Regions from separate parts of the Kitasatospora sp. NPDC001309 genome, predicted to be linked through region 3. Evidence: riboswitches for the same ligand, from Rfam matches in the RefSeq annotation. Region 3 holds a riboswitch; each other region holds the start of a gene.

Region 1 (7,035 bases), on a different contig from region 3:
GGACCTCAGCGTCGACGCGGTACCGCTGCAGACCCTGTTGGACTACGTCGAGGCCACCTTCCGCCCGATGACCGGGCAGAAGAACCTCGCCTTCGCGGTCCGCACCGCCAACGGGGTCCCCGGCGAACTGCGCACCGACGACTACCGCTTGCGGCAGGTGCTGCGCAACCTGCTGTCCAACGCCGTCAAGTTCACCGAGCACGGCCGGGTCGAGCTGCGGATCGAGCCCGCCACCGCGGCCGAACTCCCCGACGGCGTACGGCGCGGCGTGCCGGTGCTCGCCTTCCGGGTCACCGACTCGGGGATCGGCATCGCGCCCCAGCACCTGGAGACCGTGTTCGGGGCCTTCCAGCAGGCCGACGGCACCACCAGCCGCAAGTACGGCGGAACCGGCCTCGGACTGTCCATCAGCCGGGAGATCGCCTACCTGCTCGGCGGCGCGATCACCGTCGAGAGCAGCCTGGGCCGGGGCAGCGTCTTCACCCTCTACCTGCCCGTGGTCCACGCGGAGGTCGCCGTCCCCGAGGCCCCGACGGCGGCCGTGGAGCCGAACGACGGCGTCTGCGCACGGCCCGCCGCGGACCAGGCCCACGAACCGGCCGACCGCTCGTCCGCGGGCCGGCCGCGTCGGCTCCTGGTGGTCGAGGGGCGGCCCAGCGGGCTGCTGACCCTGGTGGCGGAGAACGCCGTCGCCGACCTCGCCCGCTACTCCGCCGGGCACCGGGAGGTCGAGATCATCACCGCCGTCGGTGCCCAGGAAGCCGCCACCGCGCTGGCCACCGCCCCCTGCCACTGCGTCGTCCTGGAACTGGACCTACCGGACGGCACGGCAGCGACCCTGCTGTCCGAGATGGAGGGCGACCCGGCGCTGCACACCGTGCCGGTGCTGGCGCACAACAACCGGAGCGTCGCCGTCCAGCACCCGGACGCGGTCACCCGCCCAGGCGGGCGACCGCTGGAACTGCTCGCCAGCCTCGACGAACTGCGCGAGCGGATCGCCCTCCACATGAGCGCCGACCACCCCGGCGGCGCGCTCCCGTCGGTCCGCGACGGGGACCGGGTCCAGGCCTGGAGCCCCGCCACCGGGCCGGCCCTCGCCGGGCGTACGGCGCTGGTGGTCGACGACGACGACCGCAACCTGTACGCGATCACCAGCATCCTGGAACTGCACGGGATGCGGGTCCTCCAGGCCGAGAACGGGCGCGCCGCCCTGGAGTCGCTGACCGCCCACCCCGGCATCGACGTCATCCTGATGGACGTGATGATGCCCGAGATGGACGGGTACACGGCCACCGCGGCGATCCGCGCGATGCCCGAGCACGAGGGGCTGCCGATCATCGCCGTGACCGCCAAGGCGATGCTCGGCGACCGGGAGAAGAGCCTGGCCGCAGGGGCGAGCGACTACATCACCAAGCCGGTGGACGCGGACGAGGTGATCAACCGGATCACCCACCACCTCACCCGGTAGCCGCCGTCCGGAGCCGCCGTCCACGACCCAGGAGCCCACCACCGTGCAGCACCCACCGGAGCAGCCCGCAGCCGATCGCGCTCGGGCGGCGGACCCGGCCACCGTCCTGCCCAGGGTCGGCGCCCAGCGCACCCCGGCCGGTCCGCAGCCGGTCGGCGACGCAGCCCCGCCCGGCGAGGCGTCCCCGTCGTACGGTCCGGAACCGACGGCCCGCCCGGCAGCCCCGGGCGGCCCGGACCCGGACCCGGACCCGGACCCGGACCCGGACCCGACGGCGACCGCCATGGGCCGGCTCGCCAGCACGGTGGAGTGGCTGCGCCGGGAACTCGACCAGGCCCAGGCCGACTCGGCGGGCCGCGCCGTGGTCGAGCTGGCCGTCGGCGTCCTGGTGGAACGGCTGCGCTGCGGCCCCACCGAGGCCGCCCGCCAGCTGGAGGGCCTCGCCGAGCAGGCCGGGGTGACCACCCTGGCGCTGGCCGCCGACCTGGTCAACCAGGTCGCGGCCGACCGGATCTCCGCACTCGCCCGCGACTTCGTCGCCGGTACGGCCGTCCGTACCACGGACCCGGTCGCCCGCCGGCTGCGCAGCATCGAGGCCGACACTGTCGCGGGCGGCGACGCCGAGAGCGCGGCCCGCTCCATGCTGGAGCACGCCCTGCGGCCGCTCGGCGTGGCCGCGGTGGCCGTCTGGGCCGCCCATCCCGACCTCTCGCTCTCCCTCGCGGGCAGCGCCGGGTTCCAGCCGGAGGAGGCCCGCCGCTGGCGCCACGTACCCCCGGGCGTGCCCACGCCGGCCCGCCGGGCGCTGGACGAACGAGGCACCGTCGCCTACCCCGTGCTCGCCGACGCCTCGCTGCCCTCGATCGGCCAGCACGACGTCCGCGGCGGTCGGCTGGCCGTGCCGGCCGGGGTCGGCGGCCGGCTGATCGGCGTGCTGGAGCTCTGCTGGAACGAGGAACTCCCCGAGCGCTCCCAGCCCCTGCAACGGCAGTTCGAGGCGCTCGCCGAGGTGGCCGCCGCCACCCTGGAGTCCTGGGACGGACGGGAGTTCTCCGCCACCGATCCCGCGGACGCCCAGTTCGACGAACTGCGGCAGCTGGCCGACGGACTGTTCGACCCCTGCCTGGTCCTGCGGCTCGCCCCGGACCACGACGGACTCCCGCCCCGGTTCGTGATCCGGCACGTCAACCCGTCCTTCGCGGACTTCGCCGGCCGGCCGACGGTGGCCATCGTGGGTCGCCGACTGCTGGAGGCCTACCCGCTGGCGGCCGCACCGGGCGGTCTGGCCGAGATGGTCGAGCACGTCTTCGCCACCGGCGAGCCCTTCCGTACCCAGGACATGCGGCTGGCCGCCCTGGTCGACGGGGTGCCGCTGACCGCCCGGGCCCAGGTGGGCATCAGCCGGCACGGCACCCACCTGGTGGTCGTCTGGCGGCTCGACGACGGTACCCCGCGGGTCGCCCGACTGCTCCAGCACGCCCAACGCCTCGGCCGCATCGGCGGCTTCGAGGAGAACCTGGCGACCCGTCGGATCGACTGGAACGAAACCCTGTTCGAGCTGCACGGGCTCGCGCCGACCGACCGGCCGATCGCCCTCGACCAGCTCGCCGAGCACGCCCACCCGGACGACCGGCAGACCATCGGCCGCTTCCTGCGGACGCTGCTGCACCACCGGCGGCCCGCCTCCACCGCCTTCCGCCTCCAGCGCGCCGACGGGGTCACCCGGCACATCCGGGTGGTGGCGGAACCGGTGCACGACCCGGACAGCGGACTGCGCGTGGTCCGCGGCGCCTACCAGGACATCTCCGCCCAGCACTGGACCGAGGTCGCCCTGGCCGCCACCCGCGACCAGCTCGCCCAGAGCGAGCAGCAGGCCGCCGAGCGCAGCCGCCTCGCCCTCCAGCTCCAGCACGCCATCATGCCGCCCGCCCGGGGGCCGCTGGACCTTCACGACCTGCACGTGGCGGTGCGCTACCGCCCCGCCGAGAAGGACCACCTGGTCGGCGGCGACTGGTACGACGCCCTCGTGCTGCCCACCGGCGACGTCCTGATCTGCGTCGGCGACGTCGCCGGGCACGGCATCGAGGCAGCCACCGGCATGGTCGCGTTGCGCAACGCCCTGCGCGGCCTGGCCGCCACCGGTGCCGGACCGGGCCAACTGCTCAACTGGCTGAACAGCGTGACCCACCACCTCACGGACAACGTGACCGCCACCGCCGTCTGCGGGCTCTACGAACCCGCCACCCGGCGGCTGCGCTGGGCCCGCGCTGGCCACCCGCCACCGGTCCTGCTGCGCGAGGGCCGGGCGCGGACCCTCCCGCAGCTCGGCGGGATCCTGCTCGGCGCCGTCGACCAGGCGGACTACCAGGAGGAGGAGATCGTGCTCCGGCCCGGGGACACCCTGGTGATGTACACCGACGGGCTGATCGAGCGCCGCGACGAGTCCCTCCAGGCGTCGCTGAGCAACCTGACGACCCTCGCCGAGCGGGCGCACCGGCTGGCCGCCGAGGGTGGGGACGGCCTCGAGGGGCACCTGGACCACCTGTTGCAGTACAGCGGTGCCGACACCGACGACGACACCTGCCTGGTCGGGGTGGCGGTCGGCTGACCCGGGCCGTCGCAGCGGCCGGAGGCTGACCCCGGTCGCAGGCCGAGGTCGTCGGAGGCTGACGTCGTCTCATCATGTGGACGGTTGTGCGGTTCTCCGGCCGGAAAGCGGCGGGCTGCCCGTAGGGTGGCGGGTGCAGCTGGTTCGCCCCGTCCGCCAGGCGGGGTGTCGTAAGAGGGAACCCGGTGACGCCTTTCAACTGGCCAGTCCGGGACTGCCCCGCAGCGGTGAGTGGGAACGACCGCCGTCATACGCACTGGGCCCGGTTCGGGTCTGGGAAGCGACGGCCAGTAGGTGCCGGTCCTTGAGGAGGACGGGCGGGCCCGCGAGTCCGAAGACCTGCCACTGCCCGGGTGCGACCGTTCGCGCCCGGCCATCCGGTGACCTCGAGGGCGGGTCGGCGACCACACCTGGCGGAGCCGTACCCGTGTGCGGGGGCCCGTCCGGTCCGTCGTCCCTTCGCGTCCTCGTCCCCGTCGCCGGGCACTTGAGGAACCAGACTCGCGAAGGAGAGTCCCTTGACCACGAAGTCCGCAGCCGCGGCGACCCTCGCCACCGCCCACGGCTACCCCCGCCAGGGGCGGGGCCGGGAGTTGAAGAAGGCGATCGAGGGGTACTGGAAGGGCGCCGTCACCGCCGAGGTGCTGCTGGCCACCGCCGCCGACCTGCGCCGGGGGAACTGGCAGCAGCTCGCCGACTCCGGCATCGAGGAGGTCCCGACCGGCGACTTCTCGCTCTACGACCACGTCCTGGACACCACCGTGGCGGTCGGCGCGATCCCGCCGCGGCACCGGGCGGCGGTCGACGCCGACCCGCTGGACGGCTACTTCGCCATGGCGCGCGGCAACCAGGACGTCGCTCCGCTGGAGATGACCAAGTGGTTCGACACCAACTACCACTACCTCGTCCCGGAGCTGGGGCCGGACACCGCCTTCGCCGCGAACCCGGCCAAGGCCGTCGCCGAGCTCAAGGAGGCGCTCGCGCTCGGGCACGGCGCCCGTCCGGTGCTGGTCGGGCCGGTCAGCTACCTGCTGCTCGCCAAGCCGGCGCCGGGGGTGGCCCCCGACTTCCAGCCGATCACCCTGCTGGACCGGCTGCTGCCCGTCTACGCGGAACTGCTCGCGGCGCTCCGGGCCGCCGGCGCGGAGTGGGTGCAGCTGGACGAGCCCGCGCTGGTCCAGGACCGGACCCCGGTCGAGCTGAACTCCGCCGCCCGGGCCTACCGCGAGCTGGGCGCGCCGACCGAGCGCCCCAAGCTGCTGGTGGCGAGCTACTTCGACCGCCTCGGCGACGCCCTGGCGGTGCTGGCCAAGGCCCCGGTGGAGGGCCTGGCGCTGGACTTCACCGGACCGGCCGCCGCCAACCTGGCGGACCTCGCCGCCGTCGGCGGGCTGCCCGGCAAGCGCCTGGTCGCCGGGGTGATCGACGGCCGCAACATCTGGATCAACGACCTGGGCGCCTCGCTGGCCACCCTGGCCACCCTGCTCGGGCTCGCCGACCGGGTCGACGTCGCGCCCTCCTGCTCGCTGCTGCACGTGCCGATCGACGCCACCCTCGAACGCGACATCGACCCGCAGATCGCCCGCTGGCTCGCCTTCGCCAAGCAGAAGGCCACCGAGACCGCGCTGCTGGCCCGCGCCCTGCGCGAGGGCACCGGCGCGATCACCGCCGAACTCGCCGCCAACCGCGCCGACCTGGCCTCCCGCGCCACCTCGCCGATCACCCGCGACCCGGCCGTACGCGCCCGCACCGCGGCCGTCACCCCGGGCGACGCCCGGCGCGCCCAGCCCTACCCCGTACGGGCCGCGGCCCAGCGGGCCCGGCTCGCACTGCCGCTGCTGCCGACCACCACCATCGGCTCCTTCCCGCAGACCACCGAACTGCGCGTCGCCCGGGCCGACCTGACCGCCGGGCGGATCGACGCCGCCGCGTACCGGGAGCGGATGGAGGCGGAGGTCCGCGAGGTGGTCGCCTACCAGGAGAAGGCCGGCCTGGACGTCCTGGTGCACGGCGAGCCCGAGCGCAACGACATGGTCCAGTACTTCGCCGAGCAGCTCACCGGCTACCTGGCCACCCGGCACGGCTGGGTGCAGTCCTACGGCACCCGCTACGTCCGGCCGCCGGTCCTGGCCGGGGACATCTCCCGCCCGCAGCCGATGACCGTCGACTGGTTCCGCTACGCCCAGGACCTGACCGACCGCCCGGTCAAGGGCATGCTCACCGGCCCGGTCACCATGCTCGCCTGGTCCTTCGTCCGCGACGACCAGCCGCTCGCCGACACCGCCCGGCAGGTGGCCCTCGCCCTGCGCGACGAGGTCGCCGACCTGGAGGCCGCGGGCGCCGCCGTCGTCCAGGTCGACGAACCGGCCCTGCGCGAGACCCTGCCGCTGCGCGCCGCCGGCCGCCCGGCCTACCTGGACTGGGCCACCGAGGCCTTCCGGCTGGCCACCTCGGGCGTGCGCGCCGACACCCAGGTGCACACCCACATGTGCTACGCCGAGTTCGGCGCGATCATGACCGCGATCGACGAACTCGACGCCGACGTGATCTCCCTGGAGGCGACCCGTTCGCACATGGAGGTCGCCGGGGAACTGGCCTCCGCCGGGTACCCGCGCGAGGTCGGCCCGGGTGTCTGGGACATCCACTCCCCGCGGGTGCCGAGCACCGAGGAGGCCGTCGAGCTGCTGCGGGCCGGACTGGCGGCGATCCCCGCCGAGCGGCTCTGGGTCAACCCCGACTGCGGCCTCAAGACCCGCGGCTGGCCCGAGACCCGCGCCTCGCTGGACAGCCTGGTCGCCGCCGCCCGCCGCCTGCGGGCCGAACTCGCGGGCTGATCGGGCGGGTTGATCAGATGGGCTGATCAGGCGGGCCGATCGGACGGGTTCGGGGGCGGGCGCGGCACGGCTGCCGGGCCCGCCCCCGTGGGGTGGTCAGCCCGCGCGCTGGGTGCGGGCCAGGG
Region 2 (7,035 bases), on a different contig from region 3:
TCCCGGCGCCGGCGTCGGCCAGCCTGGTCAGCTCGGCCGACAGGGAGGGGTCCGCCTGCTGCAGGAACGCGATCGAGGCCTGCTGCGCCGCCGCCGTCCGGAGCAGTTCGTCGCGACGGACGGCCTCCCCGATCGACATGCCGACCAGGACCGTGGCGGTGCGGCGGGCGGGGGCGTCCAAAGCGGGGGCGTCCAAGGCGGGGGCATCCGGGGTGGGGGAGGTCATGGCGAAGTCCTTTCGTGGAGCAGTCCGTTCCACCGGATGTGCGGCCGGTCGTGCCGGGGGTGCCGTTCGACGGTGACGTCGACGCCGTAGACGTGCCCGATCGTGGCCGAGGTGAGCACCTCGGCGCCGGGCCCGTGGGCGACCAGCCGCCCGTCGAGCAGGACGGCGACCTCGTCGCAGTAGGCGGCGGCGAGTTCGAGGTCGTGCAGTGCGGCCACCGTGGTGATGCCCAGCCCGCGTACGGCGGCGAGGAAGCCGAGTTGGTGGCGCAGGTCGAGGTGGTTGGTGGGCTCGTCGAGCAGGAGCACGCCGGGCTCCTGCGCCAGGGCCCGCGCGAGCTGGACCCGTTGCCGTTCGCCGCCGGACAGCGTCGGCCAGGCCCGGTCGAGCAGGTGGCCGACGTCGGCCGCGGCGACGGCCTCGGCGACCACGGTCCGCTCGTGGGCGTCGGCGGCGGAGTTCCCCGGCACGGGCCAGCGGCCCCGGTGGGGCGTGCGCCCGAGCTCGATGACCTGGCGGACCGGCAGGGCCAGCCGGGTGTCCGCCTGCTGTTCCATGAAGGCCACCCGCTGGGCCCGGCGGCGGGCCGTGAGCGTGTGGAGATCCGCCCCGTCCAGGAGGACGCGCCCCGCGGACGGCCGGGTGAGTCCGGCGACCGCGCGCAGCAGGGTGGTCTTCCCGGCGCCGTTGGGTCCGAGCAGGCCGGTGACCCGGCCGGGGGCGAACGCGAGCGAGACCGCGTCGAGCAGGGTCGCGCCGCCGGCGCGCACGCCGAGTCCCTCCGCGCGCAGCTCGGCGGCGGGCGGCGCGGTCACAGCGTTCCCCCGTCGGCCCGGCCCTGGCGCCACAGCAGCCAGGCGAAGAAGGGCGCTCCGAGCCCGGCCGTGACGACGCCGACCGGGATCTCCCGGTCGGGGAGGACCGAGCGGGCCAGGACGTCGCTGCCCACCAGGAGGGACGCGCCCACCAGTGCCGATACGGGCAGCAGGAGGGCGTGGCGCGGGCCGCAGACGAGGCGGACCACGTGCGGGACGACCAGGCCGAGGAACCCGATGACCCCGGTGTTGGCGACCAGGCAGGCCGTCACCAGCGCGGCGGTGGCGATGAGGACCCACCGGGTGCGCTCGACGTGGACGCCGAGGGAGCGGGCGGAGGTCTCGCCGAAGGCGAAGGCGTCCAGGTCGCGGGCCGAGGAGGCCAGCACCATGACGCCGATCAGGGCGACCGCGGCCAGGAAGACGGCGGTGGGCCACCGTACGCCGGCGACCGAGCCCAGCGTCCACTCCATGACACCGCGCGCCGCGTCGCGGTCCCCGAGGACCAGCACGACGAACGAGGTGTACGCCCCGCACAGTTGGCCCACCGCGATGCCGGCGAGCACCGTCCGGGCGGTCGGCAGCGACCGGGTGCGCGCGCCGGCCAGCACCAGGACGACGACGGCGGTGAGCAGGGCGCCGGCGAAGGCCGCCGTCGCCACCGCGCCGGTGCCCACGGCGCCGGTCACGCCGACGCCGAGGACGATCACGGTCACCGCGCCGGCGGCGGCTCCGTCCGAGATCCCGAGCAGGAAGGGATCGGCCAGGTCGTTGCCGGTCAGGGTCTGCAGCACCGCGCCGCAGACCGCGAGTCCGGCGCCGGTGGCGGCCGCTCCCAGGACCCGGGGCAGCCGCAGCTGCCAGACGATCCGGTCGTCCAGCAGGGTGACCTGCGGGTCGGCGAGTCCGAGTCGGCGCGCCACGACCTCGATCACGGTCGGGAGCGGCTCGTGGTGTGAGCCGACGGCCAGGCCGAGGAGCACGGTGGCCAGCAGCAGGGCCGCACCGACGGCCAGGGCCGCCGTCGCGCGGCCCGGACCGGCGGGCCGCGCGACGGGGTGGGGTGCCGTGGTCATGAAGCCGGGCGCAGCGCGCTCAGCCCCGCCGAGACCCGGGCGGCCCCGTCGGCGAGCCGCACGCCGGGAGTCGACTCCGAGAACGGCACCACCACGAAGGCCTTGCGCCGCACGGCGCCGAGCTTGCTCAGCACCGGGTCGTGCTCCAGGTAGTCGATCTTGGACTGGGCGGTGTCCCAGCCGGCGTCCGCGAGCACGATGGCGTCCGGGTCGGCCGCGACGACCTTCTCCCAGCTCACGTTCTGCCAGCCGCCGGGCAGGTCCGCGAAGACGTTGCGGGCGCCCACGGCGTCGAGCACCAGCTGGGGGCCGCCGTGGCCGGCGCCGACGAAGGGCGACTTGGTGTCCGAGTCGTACCACAGGACCTTCAGGTCCTTGCCCGCGGCCGTCGTCGTGAACCCGGCGAGCTGCTGCTCCTGCTGGTGCTGGATCGCGGCGGCCCGCTCCGGTACGCCGAAGACCTGGGCGACGTCGTGCAGTTCGCCCCACGCGGCCTGCCACGTCGTCGGCGGCACCTGGCTCTTGTCCGAGCAGCCGAACGGGGACAGGTACGACGCTACGCCCTGGCCGCGCAGGTCCTCCCGGGTGCCCGCGACCTTGTCGGTGAACGCGCTGGCGTAGGAGGCGTACAGGAAGTCGGGGCGGGCGGTGAGGAGCTTCTCCTTCGTCGGGTACTTCGCGGAGAGCACCGGGACGGAGTCGTAGGCCGCCTTCCACTTCTCCGGGACGGCATCGTCGAGGTAGGCGGTACCGGCCATGCGGGACTCCAGGCCGAGGGCCAGAGCCACCTCGGTGGCCCCCTCGTTGAGCGTCACCAGCCGTTCGGGCGGCGTGCCGACCGTCACGGTGGTCCCGCAGTTCTCCACGCTGACCGGCGCGGCACCTGCGGACGTCCCGCCGGGCGCGGCGGGCACGGGGGCGCCCGTGCAGGCGCCGAGCGTGCCGAGGAACAGGACGGCGGCGACCGCCCGGCCGACACGTATCGGACCTGTGGGACGTATGGGATGTACGGAGCAAATGGATCGGAACGGACGCGGCTGACCGCTGGGCACGTGTTCTCCAAAACCCTCGTGGAACATGTCGTGCCGTGGCCGGTCTCCTGGCTTCCGCATCGACGTGCCGCGGCCGACCTTCCCGGGCGGCTCCTTCGAGCCCGCCCAGTGGCCCTGACCGCTGGGCGAGCCGGTCAGCGAGGGCCGCGGAACTCCGCGGCAACAGTGGCGAGGGCCGCACCGGACTCAGACCGGTTTCCCGAACACCACGGCGATCGCACGGTATCAGGCGTGGTCAGGGCGGCGGAGTCCGGCTCAGGGTGACGGCCCGACAGCGACGGCCCGCCGCGCGGGGGGCGCGGCGGGCCGGGTTCCTCGGAGCGGGCGGTCGTCAGCCGTGCGTCACGCACTTGTTGGTGCTGTTGGACCACAGGCCCTGGAGGTCGAAGGTGCCGGTGCTCAGGGTGACGTAGGCGTCGAGGTTCTCGCACTCGTCGCCGATCTCACCGCCGCCGCCGTTCCAGCCGATGCTGGGCCAGAAGTCGGTGACCGTCTCCGCGTACTCGTGGGTCTCGGTGGACTCGATGCCGGAGAGCAGCCGCCCGTCGGTGAAGGTGGTGCAGGCGCCCGCCCCGTTGTCCGGGATGTACGGCAGGTTGGTGTAGGCCAGGGTGCCGTAGGAGCTGCTGGTCTTGTCGTGCCAGGCGCAGAAGCCGGAGTTGGGGAAGCCGTCCGGGTGGGTGCCGGTGGGGGAGACCACCACGTACTGGGCGTTGAGGTTGGGCGCCTGGGTGGTGTTGCCGAAGTGGGCGGCGGCCTTGCCCGCCTCGGCGGCGATCTGGGCGGCGGTGGCGTTGGCCGGGGTGGCGGCGGCGTTGTCGAACCAGACGCCGGCCAGCGGGGAGGACGCCGGGTGCTGGACGTGGGTGCCCTTGGTGCCGCAGGTGGTGGTGCCCCTGGCGACGCCCTCGCAGTACTGGCTGAGGATGGTGCCCCAGGTGTCCTGGCTGCCGTAGAGGCCCTTGAACATGTTCTGCATGTCGGGGGCGACCCCGGCTGGGTCGGAGGACCACTGCGAGCCCCAGAACACCAGGTACACCTTGGGAGTGGGGGAGACCACGCCCTGGGTCGCGGCGGAGCGGACCGACAGGGTGTTGCCGGAGGTCGCGGTCGGGCTCTTGGCGGTGGTGCCGGGGTGGAGCGGCTTGGCCCCGAAGTGGGCGGCGGCCGGGGCGGGTTGGGCCTCGGCGCCGGCGGCCAGGGCGGTGGTGCCGAAGGCGGCCAGGGCCAGCGCCGTGAGGGTGTGGGCGGCGGCCTTGAGGGGGGTGCGCATGTGTCTGCTCCCGGGTGTGAGGGTGTGGGAGGTTCGTCCGTACAGGCCTGCGGACCGGCCGGCCCGCGGGTTGAGCCCGGACACCACATCAACTCGGCCGTCCGTCCGTCCAGATGGTGGACGCGGGGCGGGGAACCCTTTGCCGTGCTCATACCAAGGCCTTGTCGCGCCGCCAGGGGCGGGGTGGGGGCGGGAGCGGGACCGGCGGCGACGGTGGGGGCGGTGCGACCGTAGGTCGGTACACGTCGAAGTCCCGGACCGGATTACGGTCGGGAACTTCGGCCATTCTCCCGGGATTCACCGGGAGTTCCGCTATTCCAACGTGCGGACGGCCTTCGGTGGTTCAATTCCCGGTGTGTTGGGATGCGAACGCCCGCGTGCACTGGCGTCCGTGGACGCGGAACAGCCCGCCGGCGGGGCCGGCGGGCTGTGGCGATCGAGTCCGGGTCAGCTAGGGCCTGTCCGGCGGATCTTGCCAGGCGCGCGACGCCGGGCATCCCGCCTGGACGCACGCCCGAATCGCCCAAGTACGTCCAGTACGAGGCCGACTCGGGCGCACGCCCAGCCGGGCGCCCAACGCCGCGCGCTGATCTGCCAAGATCCGCCGGACAGGCCCTAGGCCGAGGTCAGCGCGGCTTCTTGAAACCCAGGGTCGTGGCGTCCTTCTTGGTGTAGATGGTGCCGTCCGTGTCCTTGCTGAAGTCGCCGACCTTGGCGGCCGTGGGCGGGGTGTAGCGCTTGGGCAGCTGGATGTTCTTGGCCATGGTTCTCTCCTCTGCATCGAGGCCGAAGCCTGTGGATGGCGTGACTCCATTGGGACCGCTGGCCGCCGGGAGTGTCCAGTCGCATCGTCAGATCCGGCCAATGACGGGGAAATTCACGTTTCCGCAGGTGGATCGCGGACGGAACGTCTTTCGGCCGGATCGGCCGGAACAGTAGTTGGGACACAGAAGTGAACTGTGGCAACAGGAGTGTCCATGCCAAACGCTTTCTTGACGACGTTCGAATGTGATGGAACGACAATCATCCTGCTTCTTTCGGTGGGTGAATGGCGTGATCCATGGGGGAAGTGGACCTTGCCCGGTTGTGTCGCCTTCCCCCGGTGGTGCACGGTTCCGGAGAACCGGCGGCACCCACGCCGCCGTGACACCTGGGGGTGGGCTCGTGCAGTCGCTCAACGACCACCTGGTGGTCCTTCCGGACTCCCCGGACGGCGCCCGGGTCCATCGCCGACTCGGCGACACGGCACCACGGTCCGTCGCCCACGCGTCCGGACGGCCCTGGCTGGCCGGGTCGTGGTCGCCGGAGGACCTGGTGGTGTCCGAGGCCGGCCCCGTCCGGGTCGCGGTCCACGGGCTGAGCCCGGTCGGGCAGGACCGCCTCGACGCCCTCACCCGCACGGTGCGCGAACTGTCCGACCTGGACGCGCTCGCCCGCAGCCTCCCCGGCAACACCCATGTGATCGCCTCGGCCCACGGCTGGGTGCGCTTCCAGGGCACCGTCACCGGCACCAGGGCGGTGTACACCGCCCTCGTGGACGGCGTGCCGATCGCCGCGGACCGGGCCGACGTGCTCGCCGGGCTCACCGGCGCCGAACCGGACGAGGACCTGATCGCCGCGAGCGTGACGTACGGCATGCTCTTCGCCCCGCTGGGCGAACGCAGTTGGTGGCGCGGCGTCCGGCAGGTCGCCCCCGACTCCTGCCTGCTGCTGCCCACCGCCGGCCCCGCCCGGGACGTCCGCTGGTGGCAGCCCCCGGAGCCCGACCTCCCGCTGGACCCCGGGGCCGCCGGAGTGCGCGAGCGGCTGCGCGAGGCGGTCGCCCTGCGCCGGCCCGACGGGCGGCTGTCGGCCGACCTCTCCGGCGGCATGGACTCCACCTCGCTGTGCTTCCTCGCCGCCGAACACCACCCCGACCTGCTGACCTTCTGCTGGACCGGCGGCAGCGCCATCAACGACGACCCGGTGTACGCCGCCCACGCCGCCCGCCTGCTGCCGGGCGCCCAGCACCTGAGCGTGCCGGACACCGACGCCCCGCCGGTGTTCTCCCCGCCGTACTGGGCGGTCGACACCGAGGCCCCGCGCGCCGCGACCCGCGGCATGAACGCCATCCGGTACGGGATCCGCCACCTCGTCGACCACGGCGCCACCCGGCACCTGGCCGGCCACGGCGCCGACGAACTGTTCACCGGCGGGGCCGCCTACCTGCGCACGCTCTTCCGCCACCGGCCGGTGACCGCCTGGCGCCAGCTCGGCGCCCACCGCGCCCTGAACAGCTGGCCGCTGCTGCCCAGCCTCGCCGGGCTGCTGCGCGGCGGAGACCTCGGCACCTGGTGGCGGCAGTGCGCCGACGACCTGGCCCGCACCGCCCCGCCGTCCCGGGGGCCCGCCCTCGGCTGGGGGGAGCGGCTCCCGGCCACACCCTGGGCCACCGGCGACGCGGTGCGCACCACCCAGCGGGTCTTCCACGAGGTCGCCGACCGGATCGTCCCGCTGGCCCGGGACCGGGGACAGCACGAGGCCCTCACCGCGCTGCGCAGCGCCGGCCCGGTGCTGCGCCTGGTCTGCCGCGAGTACACCGCCTCCGGGCTCC
Region 3 (7,035 bases):
GCCCGCCACAGGTCCAGGTCGATGTCGAAGTCGGCCGCGCGGATGGCGGCCTGCGTGTGTCGGAGGATGCTTGGGTCGTAGTTCTCGGTGCCGTTTTCCATGACGGGAAAGCGGTTCGGTCGCCCCGGCCCGGCGTGTACGCCGGGCCGGGGCGGGGAGTTCAGGGGCGGTGGCGGGTGGTGATGGTGAGCGGGTGGGCGGTCCAGTCGATGGTGTCGCCGAGGTAGAGGGTGATGGACCAGCGGCCGCTGCGGGCGAGCGAGTGGGCGACGCCGGTGCCGCCGCCCGGGCCGATGCAGAGGCGGAGGAAGTCCCGGTGGGCGGCCCGGACGGGGTGTCGGCGGACATGCTCCCAGAGGACGGGGAGCGCGTGGTCGAGGCTGGGGAAGACGGTCGGCAGCATGATGCCCGCGATCCCGGCTCGGACCGGCTTCACGCGGCGGCCTCGGCGGCGGGCGCGGTGATGTGGCACCAGATGAACTTGCCGATGCCGCCCCTGCGCGGGCAGCAGCCCCACTGGGAGGCCAACTCCTGGACGAGGAGCAGGCCCCGGCCGCAGTCGGAGGTGAGGGAGGCGGGCCGGAGCGAGGGCTTCTCGCTGTCCGCGTCGTGCACCTCGATGCGGAGCGTGGTGGGGGAGGGGAGCTGGAGGCGGACGAAGATCAGGCGGTCGCGCGGGGTGCGGGTGTGGGTGACCGCGTTGGTGACGAGTTCGCTGAGGAGCAACTCCCCGGTGGGGAGCAGGGGTTCGGCGGAGGGGTGGGGGAGGAGGAAGGAGCGGAGCTCCTGGCGGGCGTTGCGGGGGGACTTGGGGTGCCGGGGGAGCCAGCAGGTCTGTTCGCGCATGGCAGGGCCACCTCTGGAGTGTGCAGGTGAGAGCGCTGGAGAAGGCATGGGGATGCCCGGTGAGAGCCCGCCATGATCACTGTGTGTCGCTCGGCGAGCTACGTTTAGTAGCATCCTCCTGGGGACTTCTAAAGTGCAAGTCCCCACTTTGGAAGTGATCAAAGATTGTTGTCGGTGCCGCAGGGGGGCAGACTGGCAACTCACAGAAGTGGGGAGGTCGCGGCGGTGCCTGTGAACAGGAATCCGACGGTTCGGCAGCGGCGGCTGGCCCGAATGCTCAAGGAGCTGCGAGTAGGGGCTGATCTGACGATCGCGCAGTCGGCGCGGCAACTCGATTGCGCGGAGAGCAAGATCAGTCGAATCGAGGCAGCCCAGTCTGGCATTCGACTGGTGGACCTTCGGCTGCTGCTCGACCTGTACGGGGTGAAGGATCCGGAGACGCGGGGCCGGATGGAGGCTCTGTCGAGAGAAGGCCGTTTGCGTGGATGGTGGGATCGATACTCGGACACGCTCTCGCCGCTCTACGCTGACTACATCGCGCTGGAGTCCGACGCATCGGACATGTACAGCATTCAGACCCTGTTGGTGCCCGGGATCTTGCAGACCGAGGACTACACCAGGGCCGTCGTGCGGGCGCAGATAGAGGATGCGACGGCCGAGCAGGTCGAGACGCTGACGAAGGTTCGCCAGGAACGTCGGTCGGTTCTGACGAGGGACGTGCCGTTGCGGGTGTGGGCTGTGCTCTCCGAGTCAGTGCTCAAGCATCAGGTGGGTGGCCCGGTGGTCATGCGCGAACAGCTTGAGTTCCTCGCGGCTTCGGCTGAGCGCCCCAACATCAACGTCCAGGTCCTGCCAGAGGCGTCGGAGATTCACGCGGCGCTCTTCGGGCCGGTCACCATCCTCGGTTTCCCAGAGGTGACCGAGACGGATGTGGTGTACGTCGACAGCCTTCTCAGCACCTTGTACATCGAGGAGCCGGAGGAAGTCTTCAAGTACGCGAATCTGTTCCGTCGCGCGTTGGCGGAGTCGCTGCCCCGCAGTGAATCGATCGCGCTCATCGGGCGCATGGCGAGCGGGAAGGTCTGAGGATTGTGAACGAGCTCTCGGGACTTGTGTGGCGCAAGTCCTCGTTCTCCGGGGCGCAGAGTGAATGCGTGGAGGTGGCCGACGGTGTGATCGGCCTCGTGCCGGTCCGGGACTCGAAGGACCCAGCTGGGCCGGTGCTCTTCTTTCCGGCCGGGGTGTGGGCGTCGTTCGTGGCCGGGGTCAAGGGTGGGGAGTTCTCGGCCGAGTAGAGGAGCGGTGGTGCCCCGGGTGGGGCACCACCGCTTTCTCACGTGAGGTTGTCGGTCCAGAAGAACACTGTCCGCAGGACGATGCCCGGGGCGCCGGCGCCGAAGGCGAGGACCATGGCCTGGCCGACGGCCACGTCCGTCGGGTCGATGGCCTGGGACCAGGTGACCTCGGCGTGGAGGCCCGGGATGCTGCTGCCCGGGGCGTAGGAGCGGAACGAGCCCTGGGCGTGGGCGATGACGGCGCCGTTGCGGCGCAGTTCGGCCTTGCGCAGGCTGGTGGCCCGGAGTTCGTAGGTGCGGTCGCCCAGAACGGCCGTGCGGGTGCGGGACTTCCGGGTCGTCGGCACGTTGTGGCCGTTGACGTTGATCGCGCCGTGGTCGCGGTCGGGCACCACCGTGACGGTGGGCATCCCCGCCCCCTGGACCCGCGCCACGACGGACGGCCAGCGGTCATGACTGATCTGTATCGGTCCGAACGGGCCTTCGATCACGCGTTGTTGGAGCTTGGGCATTCCTGAGTCACTCCCCCGTGAACCGACAGCGGAGCTGCCGTGGTGGCAGCTCCGCTGTCGTGCTGAACGTCGTCGATCTAGTTGATCTAGAAGTCGTCGTCGAAGGCGACGGTGCCCTCGACCGCGACCTGGTACGCCGACACGCGGCGCTCGAAGAAGTTGGTCAGCTCCTGGACGTTCTGGAGCTCCATGAAGCCGAACGGGTTGGTCGACCCGTACCGGATCGGCATCCCGAGCCGCGCGAGGCGCTGGTCCGCAACCGCCTGGAGGTACTCGCGCATCGAGGCGGTGTTCATGCCGGGCAGGCCGTCGCCGCACAGGTCCTGGGCGAACTGGAGCTCGGCCTCGACGGCCTCCTCCAGCATCTCGGTGACCTGCTTGGCCATCTCGTCGTCGAAGAGGTCGGGCTCCTCCTCGCGGACGGTGTCGACCACGGAGAACGCGAAGTCCATGTGCATGGACTCGTCGCGGAACACCCAGTTGGTGCCGGTGGCCAGGCCGTGCAGCAGACCGCGCGACCGGAACCAGTACACATACGCGAAGGCGCCGTAGAAGAACAGGCCCTCGACGCAGGCCGCGAAGCAGATCAGGTTCAGGAGGAACGCGCGGCGGTCCTCCTTGGTCTGCAGCGAGTCGATGTGGTCGACCGCGTTCATGTACTTGAAGCAGAACTGGGCCTTCTGGTGGATGGAGGGGATGTTCTCCACCGCGGCGAAGGCCGCGTTGCGGTCCTCCGGGTCCGGAAGGTAGGTGTCCAGCAGCGTCAGGTAGAACTGGACGTGCACGGCCTCCTCGAACAGCTGGCGCGACAGGTACAGCCGCGCCTCCGGGGAGTTGATGTGCTTGTAGAGGCTCAGCACCACGTTGTTCGCGACGATCGAGTCACCGGTCGCGAAGAACGCCACCAGGCGGCCGATCATGTGGCGCTCGCCCTCGCTCAGCTTCGCCAGGTCGGCGACGTCCGAGTGCAGGTCCACCTCCTCGACGGTCCAGGTGTTCTTGATCGCGTCGCGGTACCGGTCGTAGAACGACGGGTAGCGCATCGGGCGCAGGGTCAGCTCGAAGCCGGGGTCGAGCAGCATCTTCTGGCGATCGTCGGACATTACTGGCAGGCCTCGCAGGACTCGGGGTTCTCCAGGGAGCAGGCCAGTGCGGCCTCTTCCTCGGGGGTGAGGGTCGGGGTGTTCACCGGCACCGGCGTACCAGCGGCGGTGCGGGCGGCACCCGAGGCGGCCTGGGCGATCCGGGTCGCGGGGCGCGAGCGCAGGTAGTAGGTGGTCTTGAGACCGACCTTCCACGCGTAGGCGTACATCGAGCTGAGCTTGCCGATGGTCGGCGCCGCCATGAAGAGGTTCAGCGACTGGCTCTGGTCCAGGTACGGCATACGGGCCGCGGCCAGGTCGATCAGCGCGCGCTGCGGCAGCTCCCACGCGGTGCGGTACAGCGACCGGACCTGCTCCGGCAGCCAACCGAGCTCCTGGACGGAGCCGTTGGCGTCGCGCAGGGCGTCGCGGGTCTGCTGGTCCCAGACGCCGAGCTCCTTGAGCTCGCGCACCAGGTACGGGTTGACCTGGAGGAACTCGCCCGAGAGCGTCTCGCGCTTGAACAGGTTGGACACCTGCGGCTCGATGCACTCGTAGACGCCGGCGATGGAGGCGATGGTCGCGGTCGGGGCGATCGCGAGCAGCAGCGAGTTGCGCAGGCCGGTCTCGGCGATGCGGGCGCGCAGCGTCGTCCAGCGGTCGGTCCACTCCGGGGCGGCGCTCGGGAAGTGGTCGATGTGCAGCTCGCCGCGGGCGGCGCGGGTTTCGCCGTAGGCCTCGTGGCGGCCGAGCTGCTCGGCCAGATCGGCGGAGCGCTCGTAGGCGGTGAGCATGATGCGCTCGGCGATCAGCGTGGACAGCCGGGCGGCCTCGGCGGAGTCGAAGTCGATCCGCAGCTTGAAGAAGACGTCCTGGAGGCCCATCACGCCGAGGCCGACCGGCCGCCAGCGGGAGTTGGAGGTGCCGGCCTCGGTGGTCGGGTAGAAGTTGATGTCCACCACGCGGTCGAGGAAGGTCACGGCGGTGCGGACGGTGGCGTCGAGGCGCTCCCAGTCCATGGCGCCGAGCAGGTCCTCGACGGACGCGCCCTCGGCCACGTGCGCGCCGAGGTTGACCGAGCCCAGGTTGCAGACGGCGGTCTCGGAGTCGTCCGTGACCTCCAGGATCTCGGTGCACAGGTTGGAGGAGTGCACCGTGCGGCCGGGCAGCGCGGTCTGGTTGGCGGCGCGGTTGGAGGCGTCCTTGAAGGTCATCCAGCCGTTGCCGGTCTGCGCGAGGGTGCGCATCATGCGGGCGTAGAGGGTCTGCGCCGGGATGGTGCGGACGGCCTTGCCGGCCAGCTCGGCCTTGAGGTAGGCCTCGTCGAAGTCGGCGCCCCACAGGTCGACCAGCTCGGGGACGTCGGCGGGGGAGAACAGCGACCAGTCGGCGTTGGCGTTCACGCGGCGCATGAACTCGTCCGGGATCCAGTGGGCCAGGTTGAGGTTGTGCGTGCGGCGCGCCTCCTCACCGGTGTTGTCGCGGAGCTCCAGGAACTCCTCGATGTCGGCGTGCCAGGTCTCCAGGTAGACGCAGGCCGCGCCCTTGCGGCGGCCGCCCTGGTTGACGGCGGCGACCGAGGAGTCGAGGGTGCGCAGGAACGGGACGATGCCGTTGGACTTGCCGTTGGTGCCGCGGATCAGGCTGCCGCGCGAGCGGATGCGCGAGTAGGACAGGCCGATGCCGCCGGCGTGCTTGGAGAGGCGGGCGATCTGCGCGTAGCGGTTGTAGATCGAGTCCAGGTTGTCCAGCGGCGAGTCCAGCAGGTAGCAGCTGGACATCTGCGGGTGCCGGGTGCCGGAGTTGAAGAGCGTCGGCGAGGAGGTCAGGTACTCCAGGCGGCTCATCAGGCCGTACAGCTCGGACACCTCGCGCACCGACTGCTCGGAGTCGCCGACCGCCAGGCCGCAGGCGACGCGGAGCAGGAAGTGCTGCGGGGTCTCGATCACCTTGCGGGTGATCGGGTGGCGCAGCAGGTAGCGGGACTGGACGGTGCGCAGGCCGAAGTACTCGAAGCGGTCGTCGCCCTTGGTGTCGACGAGCGCGTTCAGGGCGTCGGCGTGCTTGGCGACGAAGGCCGCGGTGGTGTCGCCGATCAGGCCCTCGGCGTGGCCGACGGCGATCGAGGCGGAGAAGGAGACCGAGCCCTGGCTGTTCGCCTCGTCGACGATCTCCAGGGCGAGCAGGCGGGCGGCCAGCTTCGAGTACTGGGGGTCCTCGGCGATCATCGACGCGGCGGCGTCCACGGCCAGACCGCGCAGCTCGGCGAAGTCCGAGCCGGCGTGGCGGCCGCGCAGCGCGGCGGCGGCGACATGGCCGGGGTCGACCTCGGTGAGGTCGGCGCTGCGGTCGGTGAGCAGCCGCAGGAGAGCACCGCCGGGGTCGGAGACCGTCGGGTCGGTGAAGGCGGTACCGGAGCCCTGGGCGGGCAGGGTGACTGAGGCAGCGGTGGTCAAGGCGCTCTCTCCTGGCGGCGATCGTGCGGCGGTGATCGGGGTCACCCGGGCCGATCTGGGCAGGGGAGCACGGCGCGAACGCAAAAAGCGTCGCGCGAGGTGTCTCCCCGGCCCGCCCGCGAGGCCCGGAGGGGTGGTGCTGGTGCTTGGCGCGGCCTCTGCGGGAGGGCCGTGGCGCACGCTGTTCGGCAGGTACTCGGACTCGCGGTACGGCTGCTGGAGCCGCCCGCACACCGCTGCGGGGCAGTCCCGGATTCCCACCGGGTTCCCCTGCATCGACAGCAGAAGCGAGCATACATGTAGTGGTGTCTCCTCGATGCGACACCACATGTAGTACGGCGTGGTGTGTTGTCGCGATGACGGGTTGTGCCCGGGCCGGTGGCGGTTCGTGGACGTCCGAGGCCCGGAACCACGCTCCGGACGTGTCGCGGCCGCCCGCCGGACACCCCGGATCCGGGTGCCGGACACCCGGGCCCGGCGCGCCGGGCGTCCTGGTTTCGATACGGAACGGTCACCGGGCCGAGGGACGGTGCGGGTGATGCCCTACGATCTGGGCGCATGAGCGACGGAACTGGTGTACCTGGGCACGGGCCGCAGGGGACGCCTCCCGCCGGGCCGGGGGGCGCACAGAATCAGCAGCCGGTGGGGCCGGGTCCGGTACCGCCGCCGGGCGGTGGTTTCGGCCCGCCGCCGGCCTCGTACGGACCGGTGGCGCCGGCGGCGCAGCCGTTCTCCCAGCCCGTCCCGCCGGTGCCCCAGCCGGCGCCCCAGCCGGTTCAGCCGCCGGCTCCGCAGCCGCAGTGGCAGCAGGCCCCGCAGCAGCCGGGTCCCCCGCAGCAGCCGG
Region 4 (7,035 bases), on a different contig from region 3:
CATCGGCGCTTCGTGGTCGAAACCGCGGATATAGGCCCCGGCCGCCGAGAACACGATGGAGTACTCGTCGCCCGACCCGTTGCGCATCGACGACATCTCCTCGCCGTCGGCCCAGCCGGCGTTGAAGGAGTGGTACCGGCCCTCCCAGTCCGGGCTCAAGATCGCGTCGAGCATCGCCAGTGAGCGGCACAGGTTCCGCAGGTCAGCGATGGAGGGGAGTTGGCGAGCTACGTCATGGACAGCCACGTGCTCATCCAACCGGATGCCCCTGACATCCAGAACCTCTGCGGTTCCACGGCTGAGTTCCAGCTGTGAGCCCGACGTTCAGCCTTCGCCGTCCCCGTAGCGGAACGGTTCGATCGTCCAGGGCAGGCCGGGCCCGTTCCGGTAGGCCGCGAAGCCGGGCGGCAGGGTCGCGGTCTCGGAGATGGAGGCATCCCCCTCCACCAGGCAGGCGAGGCAGTACAGCCCGCTGGCGTCCGGGAGGTTCGGATCGTTGACACTGTCCCCGATCAGCCAGTCGCCGTCGCTGTCGTGGACGACCACGAGCGCCGGCAGGCGTCCTTCCCCGACGGTCCGTTGGACCACGGCGCCGAGATCGGGCGGAAACCGCCCGTCGGGGAACGGAAACGGCGCCTGTCGGACCACTGGGTGGGAGGTGTTGTGCATGGCGTCAGTATGGCGATACTTCGAAACGGGATATCGCGCGGGTGACCGGAGAAGCGACGTCAGCGGGCGATCGAGATCGCGAAGGGTGTGAATCCGCTGGAGCGGATGACGTGCGGGACGAAGAGGATCGCGGCCTCGGTGGCGCGGGCGGTCCGGATTCCGCCGAGGTCGGTGATCCATTCCTTCCGCCAGCCGAGGTCGGTGAGCAGGTCGCCGACGGTCTGCTTGGCCTGCGGGTCCTCGCCGGAGAGGAACGCGGTCGGGGGCCGGGTGAGTGTGGCCGGCGCGGTCATCACCGGGAAGAGCATGGTGTTGAGGGTCTTGACGACGCGCGTTTCGGGGAGTGCTTCCTGGAGTTGCTCGGCGAGGCTCGATCCGGGGTAGAGCAGGTCGGCGGGCAGTCCGTCCGGCCCGTCGGTGGTGGCGTTGGAGACGTCGACGAGGATCGTGCCGCGCAGTTCCTCGCGCAGGGCGATGAGCCGGTCCAGCGAGCCGGCGCCCGGGGTGGCGTTGATGACGATCCCGGCTGTCCGGGCGGCTTCGGCGGCGGCGCCCGGCGTGCGGTCTGCTACGGCCACCTGGTGCCCGGCCCGGGTGAGGGCGGCGGCGAGGTTGCCGCCGACGCGGCCGGTTCCGAGAACGGCGATCGTGGTCATGATGATGTGGTCCTTCCGTGTGTGCGGTAGTGGTGCGGGTCAGCGGGAGAGCGTGGCGACGGCCTCGGCGTGGATGCCGGGCGCGGCGGCCAGGAAGCTCCCGCTCTGCGGGGTCCAGGGGCGGCCCTCGGCGTCGGAGATCCGTCCACCGGCCTCGGTGACGAGCAGTGCCCCGGGCAGCAGGTCTGCGCGGGCGCCGGCGAACTGCCAGAAGGCGTCGATGCGGCCGGCGGCCACGTTCGCCAGGTGCAGGGTCGCGGGCACGGCGGTGCGGACGACGAGCGCGTCGAAGAGCATCGCGGTGATCGAGGAGCCGACGCGCCGTACGACCGTCTCGTCCTCGTCCGGCCGGGCCTGGCTGGTGGCCACGATGCCCAGGCCGAGGTCCGCGGTGGGGGAGACGTGGAGCGGCCGTCCGTCGAGGTGGGCTCCCGCGCCGGTGAGCGCGGTGTAGGTCTCGCCGGTCAACGGCAGGTGGACCACGGTGAGCACCGGCCGGTTGTCGCGGACGAGGGTGGCGGTCACCGCCCACTCCGGCAGGGCGTGCAGGTGGTTGACGTTGCCTTCGGCCGGATCCACGACCCACCACTCGCCGGGCGGCAGCGCCCCGCCGTCCAGCTCGTCCTCCACCCAGCGGGCGTCCGGGCGCAGGTGGGTGAGCCGGGGGCGCAGGATGGCGAGGGCCGTGTCGTCGTTGGCGGCGAGCGCGTGCATCAGCTCTTCGCGGGTCCGGTGGTGGACCACCTCGCCGAAGCGCTCGCGCAGCGCCGAACCCGCCTCGCGGACGGCGTTCGCGGTGCGGGTGAGCAGGTCGGCGTCCGAGGAGGCGACGTCGGTGGTCCGAGGCGTTTCGGACATGGTGGTACTCCTGTCTGAGGAGGGGTGTCGAGGCCGGTCGAGAGCCGCGCGACAGCCGGTCGAGGGCCGGTCGAGGGCCGAACTGCGCTTTGCTTCCTGCGCTTTCGCCTCAACGGTAGACAGCCCGGTGATTGACTTCAAATGCATGTCAAGCACGTCTAGAGTGACTCGCATGCAATTGGATCTGAACCTGCTCGCCGCGCTCGACGCGCTGCTGGAGGAGGGCAGTGTGGCCGGGGCGGCGGCGCGCCTGCATGTCACCGCCCCCGCGATGAGCCGGAGTCTGGGCCGGATCCGGCGCACGACCGGGGACCAGATCCTGGTGCGCACCGGCCGCACGATGACCCCGACGCCGTACGCGATCGCGGTGCGGGCTCAGGTGCACGAGCTGTTGCACCAGGTTCAGGGCGTGCTGGCACCGAGCCGTGAACTCGATCTGGCAACGCTGGAGCGCACCTTCACGCTCCGCTGGCACGACTCCCTGGTCGCCCTGAGCGGCCCCGCACTGCTCGCGGCCGTGCGCGAAGAGGCGCCGGGCGTGCGCTTGCGCTTCGTCGCGGAATCGAGCGTCGACACCCCGGAGTTGCGGCGCGGCGAGGTCGACCTGGAGGCGAACGCCAACCGGCCGAGCGCACCGGACGTCCGCGCCGAGAACGTGGGCGAGTCCCGTCTCGTCGTCGTGGTGAGGCGGGGGCACCCCCTCACCCGTGGCGGGACCGTCACCGCGGAGCGGTACGCCGCCGCCGAGCACGTCACCGTCTCGCGACGCGGAAACCTCGGCAACGCCCTCGACGACGCCCTCGCCGGGCTCGGCCTCACCCGCCGCGTGGTGGCGACCGCGCCCACGGAGGCGGCCGCGGTGGGGTTCGCGCGCGGCTCCGATCTCGTGATCACCGTTCCCGAGGCCACCACCCGGTCCGCGGTCGCCGACCTCGGCCTGGTCGTGCTCCCCCTCCCGCTCGAACTACCCTCGGCGAAGGTGTACTTGTCGTGGCATCAGCGCTACGACACCGACCAGGCCCACGCCTGGCTGCGCGGTCTGGCGCGAACCGCGCTGGCCACGGGCGGAGCGTCGTCGTAGTCGGCGCCGCCCGGCCGCCCCACCGTACGGTGCTTCAGGAGGCCGTCGCGGGGACGAGGTGGTCGAGCCCCTGCGCGCTGCCCGTCGCGGCCTCGATCGAGCGCGGCAGCATGACGTTCTCGTAGGCGCGGACGGCGTCGTCGACGCCGGATTCGGCGGCGAGGGCGTGGGCGAGGTCGGCGCCGTCGAGCATGGCGAGGTTGGCGCCCAGCCCGACGGGTGGCATCAGGTGCGCGGCGTCGCCGAGCAGTGTGACGCCGGGGACGTGCTCCCAGGTGTGCGCGGCGGGCAGGACGAACAGGGACCGGTGGACGAACCCGCGGTCGCTGTTGCGCAGGAGGTAGCGCAGGCTCTCGTCCCAGTCGTCGAACAGCGTCAACAGATGTTCCTGCACGGCCCGTTGGTCGCCGAGGTCGACACCGGCGGCCTCGTGCCAGTCCTCGGGCGCGCGGAGCGCGATGTAGGCGCGGATGTGGCCGTTGCTGTTGCGCTGGGCGACCAAGGACCGTCCGGCGCCCTTCGCCAGCATCGATCCGTTGCCGACCAGCCGGGCGAGGTCGGGATGGCGGGTGTCGCAGTCGTCGAATCCGGCCTCGACGAAGGTGACGCCGGTGTAGGCGGGTACGGCGGGTGACAGGGCCGGGCGCACCCGGGACCAGGCGCCGTCGGCACCGACCACCAGGTCGAAGTCCTCGGCGGTGCCGTCGCCGTAGTGCAGCCGGCAGGTGCCGTCCGCCAGCGGGGTGACGCCGGTGACGGCACGGTCCCACCGCACCGTGCCCTCGGTGAGCGAGTCCAGGAGCAGACCGCGCAGCTGGCCTCGGTCGATCTCCGGTCGGCCGCCGTCGGCGGAGGGCCCCTGCTGTGCCAGGAGGGTGGCGGTGGCGAAGTCGAGCACGCGCCACTCGTCTCCTTCGGGGCGGGCGAGGGCGTGGAACCGGTCGAGGAGCCCCGCCGCACCGAGCGCGGCCTGCCCGGTGCCGGGATGCATGTCGAGGGAGCCGCCCTGCGGGCGGGAAGCGGCGGATGCCTCGCGTTCGAGGACGGTGACGGAGCGGCCGTGCTGCTGGAGGACTCGGGCGCAGGTGAGGCCGCCGAGGCCGGCGCCGACGATGGCGATGCGGGGATCACGGGCAGAGTGCATGGAAGTGCCCCTCGGGAGGTGGGTCGGTCGCCGGGTGGCCCGGCGCATCACCAAGAAACCACACTCGCTCAATAAGTGCAATGACTACACTTTTGCAGCGAATGCACTTCGCGGTACGGTGGGCGGGTGACCGAACCGACCGGGCGCCGCGAGCGCAAGAAGGCCCAGACCCGCCAGTCCCTGGCCGACGCCGCACTCGAACTCTTCCTCGAACGCGGCTACGACCAGGTCGGCGTCAAGGACGTCGCCGACCACGCCGACGTCTCGGTGACCACCCTGTTCAAACACTTCTCCGGCAAGGAAGCCCTGGTCTTCGACCAGGACGACGAACTGGAGGCAGAACTCGTCGCTGCCGTGCGCGACCGCGCCCCCGGCACGTCGATCCCCCGGGCCCTCCGCGAGCACATGCTGCGGAAGCAGACCCAGCTCGCCGTCCACGCCACCGACCCGCGGTTCGCCGACTTCACGCGCCTGGTGCAGGAGACCCCCGCACTGTGCGACTACGCCCAGCGCATGTGGACGCGCCACGAAGCGGCCCTGGCCAGGGCCGTCGCCGAGGCGGTGGGCGCGCCCGAGGACGACGTCAGCTGCGCCGCCCTGGCCCGCTTCGCCCTGGAGGCCCGCAGCCTCGTCCTGCGGCACGCCGACCCGCGCCGAGCCGCCGACGAGGCCTTCGCGCTGCTCGAACACGGCTGGGCGGCCGCCCACCCGGGCACCTGACCGGTCCGCCGGCCGCCGGCCGCTCCGCTGCGCGTGGTGGCGCTGCGCGCCGCGTGGGCCACTCCTCACGCCTGCCGGGCGCCGTGGTGTCGCGCTCGAACCCTTGACCGGATCTTTTCCGTATCGCCATGATGGGCCGTCAAGTTGTGACTCCGCCCTCGGGGGAAGTCCGGTTCGAGTCCGGCGCTGACCCGCAACGGTAGGCCTCCGACTCCGCGTCGGTGGCGAGCCCGAGTACCCGTCGGCGGAGGTGTGTCGTCCACTCCTCCCGTCGTGGTCTGCGGGCCGGAGCTCAGAGGGCTGCCCGGTGCGTCGCCGAGGCCCTCCGGGCCCCTGTGTGCGGGCCCGGAAAGGTCTCCATGCCCGCGCTCCGCCGCACCCTCGGTCTGCTCGCGATACCCGCCCTCGCCCTTGCCGCCGCGCTCCCGGCGGCCACCGCCGCGAGTGCCGCGCCCGCCGCCCCGACCTCGTCCGGGACGTTCCGCCCCGACGCCGCCGCGGGCGGCTGGCTGGCCCGCCAGCTCGTCGGCGGCGACCACTTCGAGTCCGTCTTCAACGGGACCGCCTACCCCGACCAGGGCCTGACCATCGACGCCGTGCTGGCCTTCGCGGCCTCGCGCAGCTCCGACGACGCCGCCGCGAAGGCCACCGCCTGGCTGGCGAAGCCCGAGGTCATCAGCGGCTACCTCGGCGATGGCACCACCGAGGCCTATGCGGGCGCGACCGCCAAGCTGCTGCTCGCCGTCGAGGTCCGCGGCGGGGACCCGACGGCCTTCGGCGGCGTCGACCTGCCGGCCCGGCTGCGCTCGCTGCAGACCGCCGGAGGCCGCTTCTCCGACCGCTCCCAGTGGGGCGACTACAGCAACGCCTTCGGCCAGTCCCTCGCCCTGATCGCCCTGCACCGCACGCCCGGTGACGCCCCGGCGGCGGCCGTCGACTTCCTGGCGAACAGCCAGTGCGCGGACGGCGGCTTCCCGGTCTCCTTCGGCCAGGCCGCCTGCACCAGCGACCCCGACGCCACCGCGCTCGCCGTCCAGGCCCTCGCCGCCACCGGTCGCGCCGCCAAGGCGAACACGGGACTCGGCTGGCTCACCGCCCACCAGAACGGCGACGGCGGGTTCGCGGCCGCCGGGGCGACCGCCTCCAACGCCAACACCACCGGCCTGGCCACCCAGGCGCTGTTCTCCGGCGGGCGCCTGGCCGCCGGGTTCAAGGGCTGGAGCCGGCTGGTCAAGTTCCAGCAGGACTGCTCCGCCGACCAGGCGGTCCGCGGCGCCGTCGCCTACGACGCGAGCGGTTTCAACGCGGGCAACGGCGCCCGGGCCACGGCACAGGCCGTCCTCGGCCTCGCGGGCACCCCGCTGGCCACGCTGTCCGCCGCCGGTGCACGCCCCGGCGCCCCTACCCTCGCCTGCCCGGCCACGGACACGGCCAGGGACACGGCCACGCCCACGGCCGTGCGCTGAACGAGCCTGACTCCAGGAGGATTTCACCGATGACCGACACCTTCACCGCGGTCCGCCCGGCCCGCCGTGCCCGCCCGGCCCGCCGTACGCTCGGGTCGATCGCCGCTGCGGCGGCCCTCACGGCCGGCCTGCTCGGCGTCTCCGCCGTCCAGGCCCCGCAGGCGCGGGCGGACGCCTGCACCGGCACCACCGGGGTCACCGTCGTGGTCGACTTCACCGCCGTCGGCGGCGGCGTCCAGACCGGCTGTGCGCCCGGCGACCCGGCCAGCGGCCTGGCCGCGCTGACCGGGGCCGGTTTCTCGTACTCCTTCCACCCGCGCTTCCCGGGCTTCGTCTGCACGATCAACGCCCTGCCGACGACCTGCACCAACCCGACCGGCAGCGCCTACTGGTCGTACTGGCACGCCCAGCACGGCGGCCCCTGGTCGTACAGCAACCTGG

Evidence for each region. A riboswitch is a leader RNA that binds a small molecule or an ion and turns the genes downstream of it on or off. The one in region 3 is predicted to bind cobalamin.
Region 1: it holds a riboswitch for cobalamin, as region 3 does, so the genes downstream of both, metE (5-methyltetrahydropteroyltriglutamate--homocysteine S-methyltransferase) here and ACFY2K_RS02470 (ribonucleoside-diphosphate reductase subunit alpha) in region 3, are expected to answer to the same signal.
Region 2: it holds a riboswitch for cobalamin, as region 3 does, so the genes downstream of both, ACFY2K_RS34460 (ABC transporter substrate-binding protein) here and ACFY2K_RS02470 (ribonucleoside-diphosphate reductase subunit alpha) in region 3, are expected to answer to the same signal.
Region 4: it holds a riboswitch for cobalamin, as region 3 does, so the genes downstream of both, ACFY2K_RS16900 (peptidase) here and ACFY2K_RS02470 (ribonucleoside-diphosphate reductase subunit alpha) in region 3, are expected to answer to the same signal.

The regions. Positions count from the first base shown of each region.
Region 1 is NZ_JBIAXC010000026.1:52,915-59,949, forward strand. Features, by position in the region: gene ACFY2K_RS24775 (HAMP domain-containing protein) at 1-1,468, shown strand, start outside; gene ACFY2K_RS24780 (SpoIIE family protein phosphatase) at 1,512-4,076, shown strand; cobalamin riboswitch at 4,248-4,417, shown strand; gene metE (5-methyltetrahydropteroyltriglutamate--homocysteine S-methyltransferase) at 4,595-6,910, shown strand; gene ACFY2K_RS24790 (hypothetical protein) at 7,007-7,035, opposite strand, start outside.
Region 2 is NZ_JBIAXC010000047.1:715-7,749, forward strand. Features, by position in the region: gene ACFY2K_RS34445 (ferredoxin) at 1-226, opposite strand, end outside; gene ACFY2K_RS34450 (ABC transporter ATP-binding protein) at 223-1,041, opposite strand; gene ACFY2K_RS34455 (FecCD family ABC transporter permease) at 1,038-2,117, opposite strand; gene ACFY2K_RS34460 (ABC transporter substrate-binding protein) at 2,114-3,031, opposite strand; cobalamin riboswitch at 3,189-3,395, opposite strand; gene ACFY2K_RS34465 (hypothetical protein) at 3,501-4,442, opposite strand; gene ACFY2K_RS34470 (hypothetical protein) at 5,069-5,206, opposite strand; gene ACFY2K_RS34475 (asparagine synthase-related protein) at 5,607-7,035, shown strand, end outside.
Region 3 is NZ_JBIAXC010000002.1:37,302-44,336, forward strand. Features, by position in the region: gene ACFY2K_RS02435 (hypothetical protein) at 1-101, opposite strand, end outside; gene ACFY2K_RS02440 (hypothetical protein) at 161-436, opposite strand; gene ACFY2K_RS02445 (ATP-binding protein) at 433-846, opposite strand; gene ACFY2K_RS02450 (DUF5753 domain-containing protein) at 1,120-1,932, shown strand; gene ACFY2K_RS02455 (DUF397 domain-containing protein) at 1,959-2,141, shown strand; gene ACFY2K_RS02460 (hypothetical protein) at 2,180-2,551, opposite strand; gene ACFY2K_RS02465 (ribonucleotide-diphosphate reductase subunit beta) at 2,740-3,756, opposite strand; gene ACFY2K_RS02470 (ribonucleoside-diphosphate reductase subunit alpha) at 3,756-6,167, opposite strand; cobalamin riboswitch at 6,361-6,493, opposite strand; gene ACFY2K_RS02475 (Fis family transcriptional regulator) at 6,942-7,035, shown strand, end outside.
Region 4 is NZ_JBIAXC010000014.1:93,445-100,479, reverse strand. Features, by position in the region: gene ACFY2K_RS16935 (hypothetical protein) at 1-246, opposite strand, end outside; gene ACFY2K_RS16930 (hypothetical protein) at 325-669, opposite strand; gene ACFY2K_RS16925 (NADPH-dependent F420 reductase) at 729-1,325, opposite strand; gene ACFY2K_RS16920 (inositol monophosphatase family protein) at 1,365-2,183, opposite strand; gene ACFY2K_RS16915 (LysR family transcriptional regulator) at 2,356-3,264, shown strand; gene ACFY2K_RS16910 (FAD-dependent oxidoreductase) at 3,299-4,408, opposite strand; gene ACFY2K_RS16905 (TetR/AcrR family transcriptional regulator) at 4,535-5,128, shown strand; cobalamin riboswitch at 5,241-5,389, shown strand; gene ACFY2K_RS16900 (peptidase) at 5,488-6,594, shown strand; gene ACFY2K_RS16895 (flagellar hook-length control protein FliK) at 6,624-7,035, shown strand, end outside.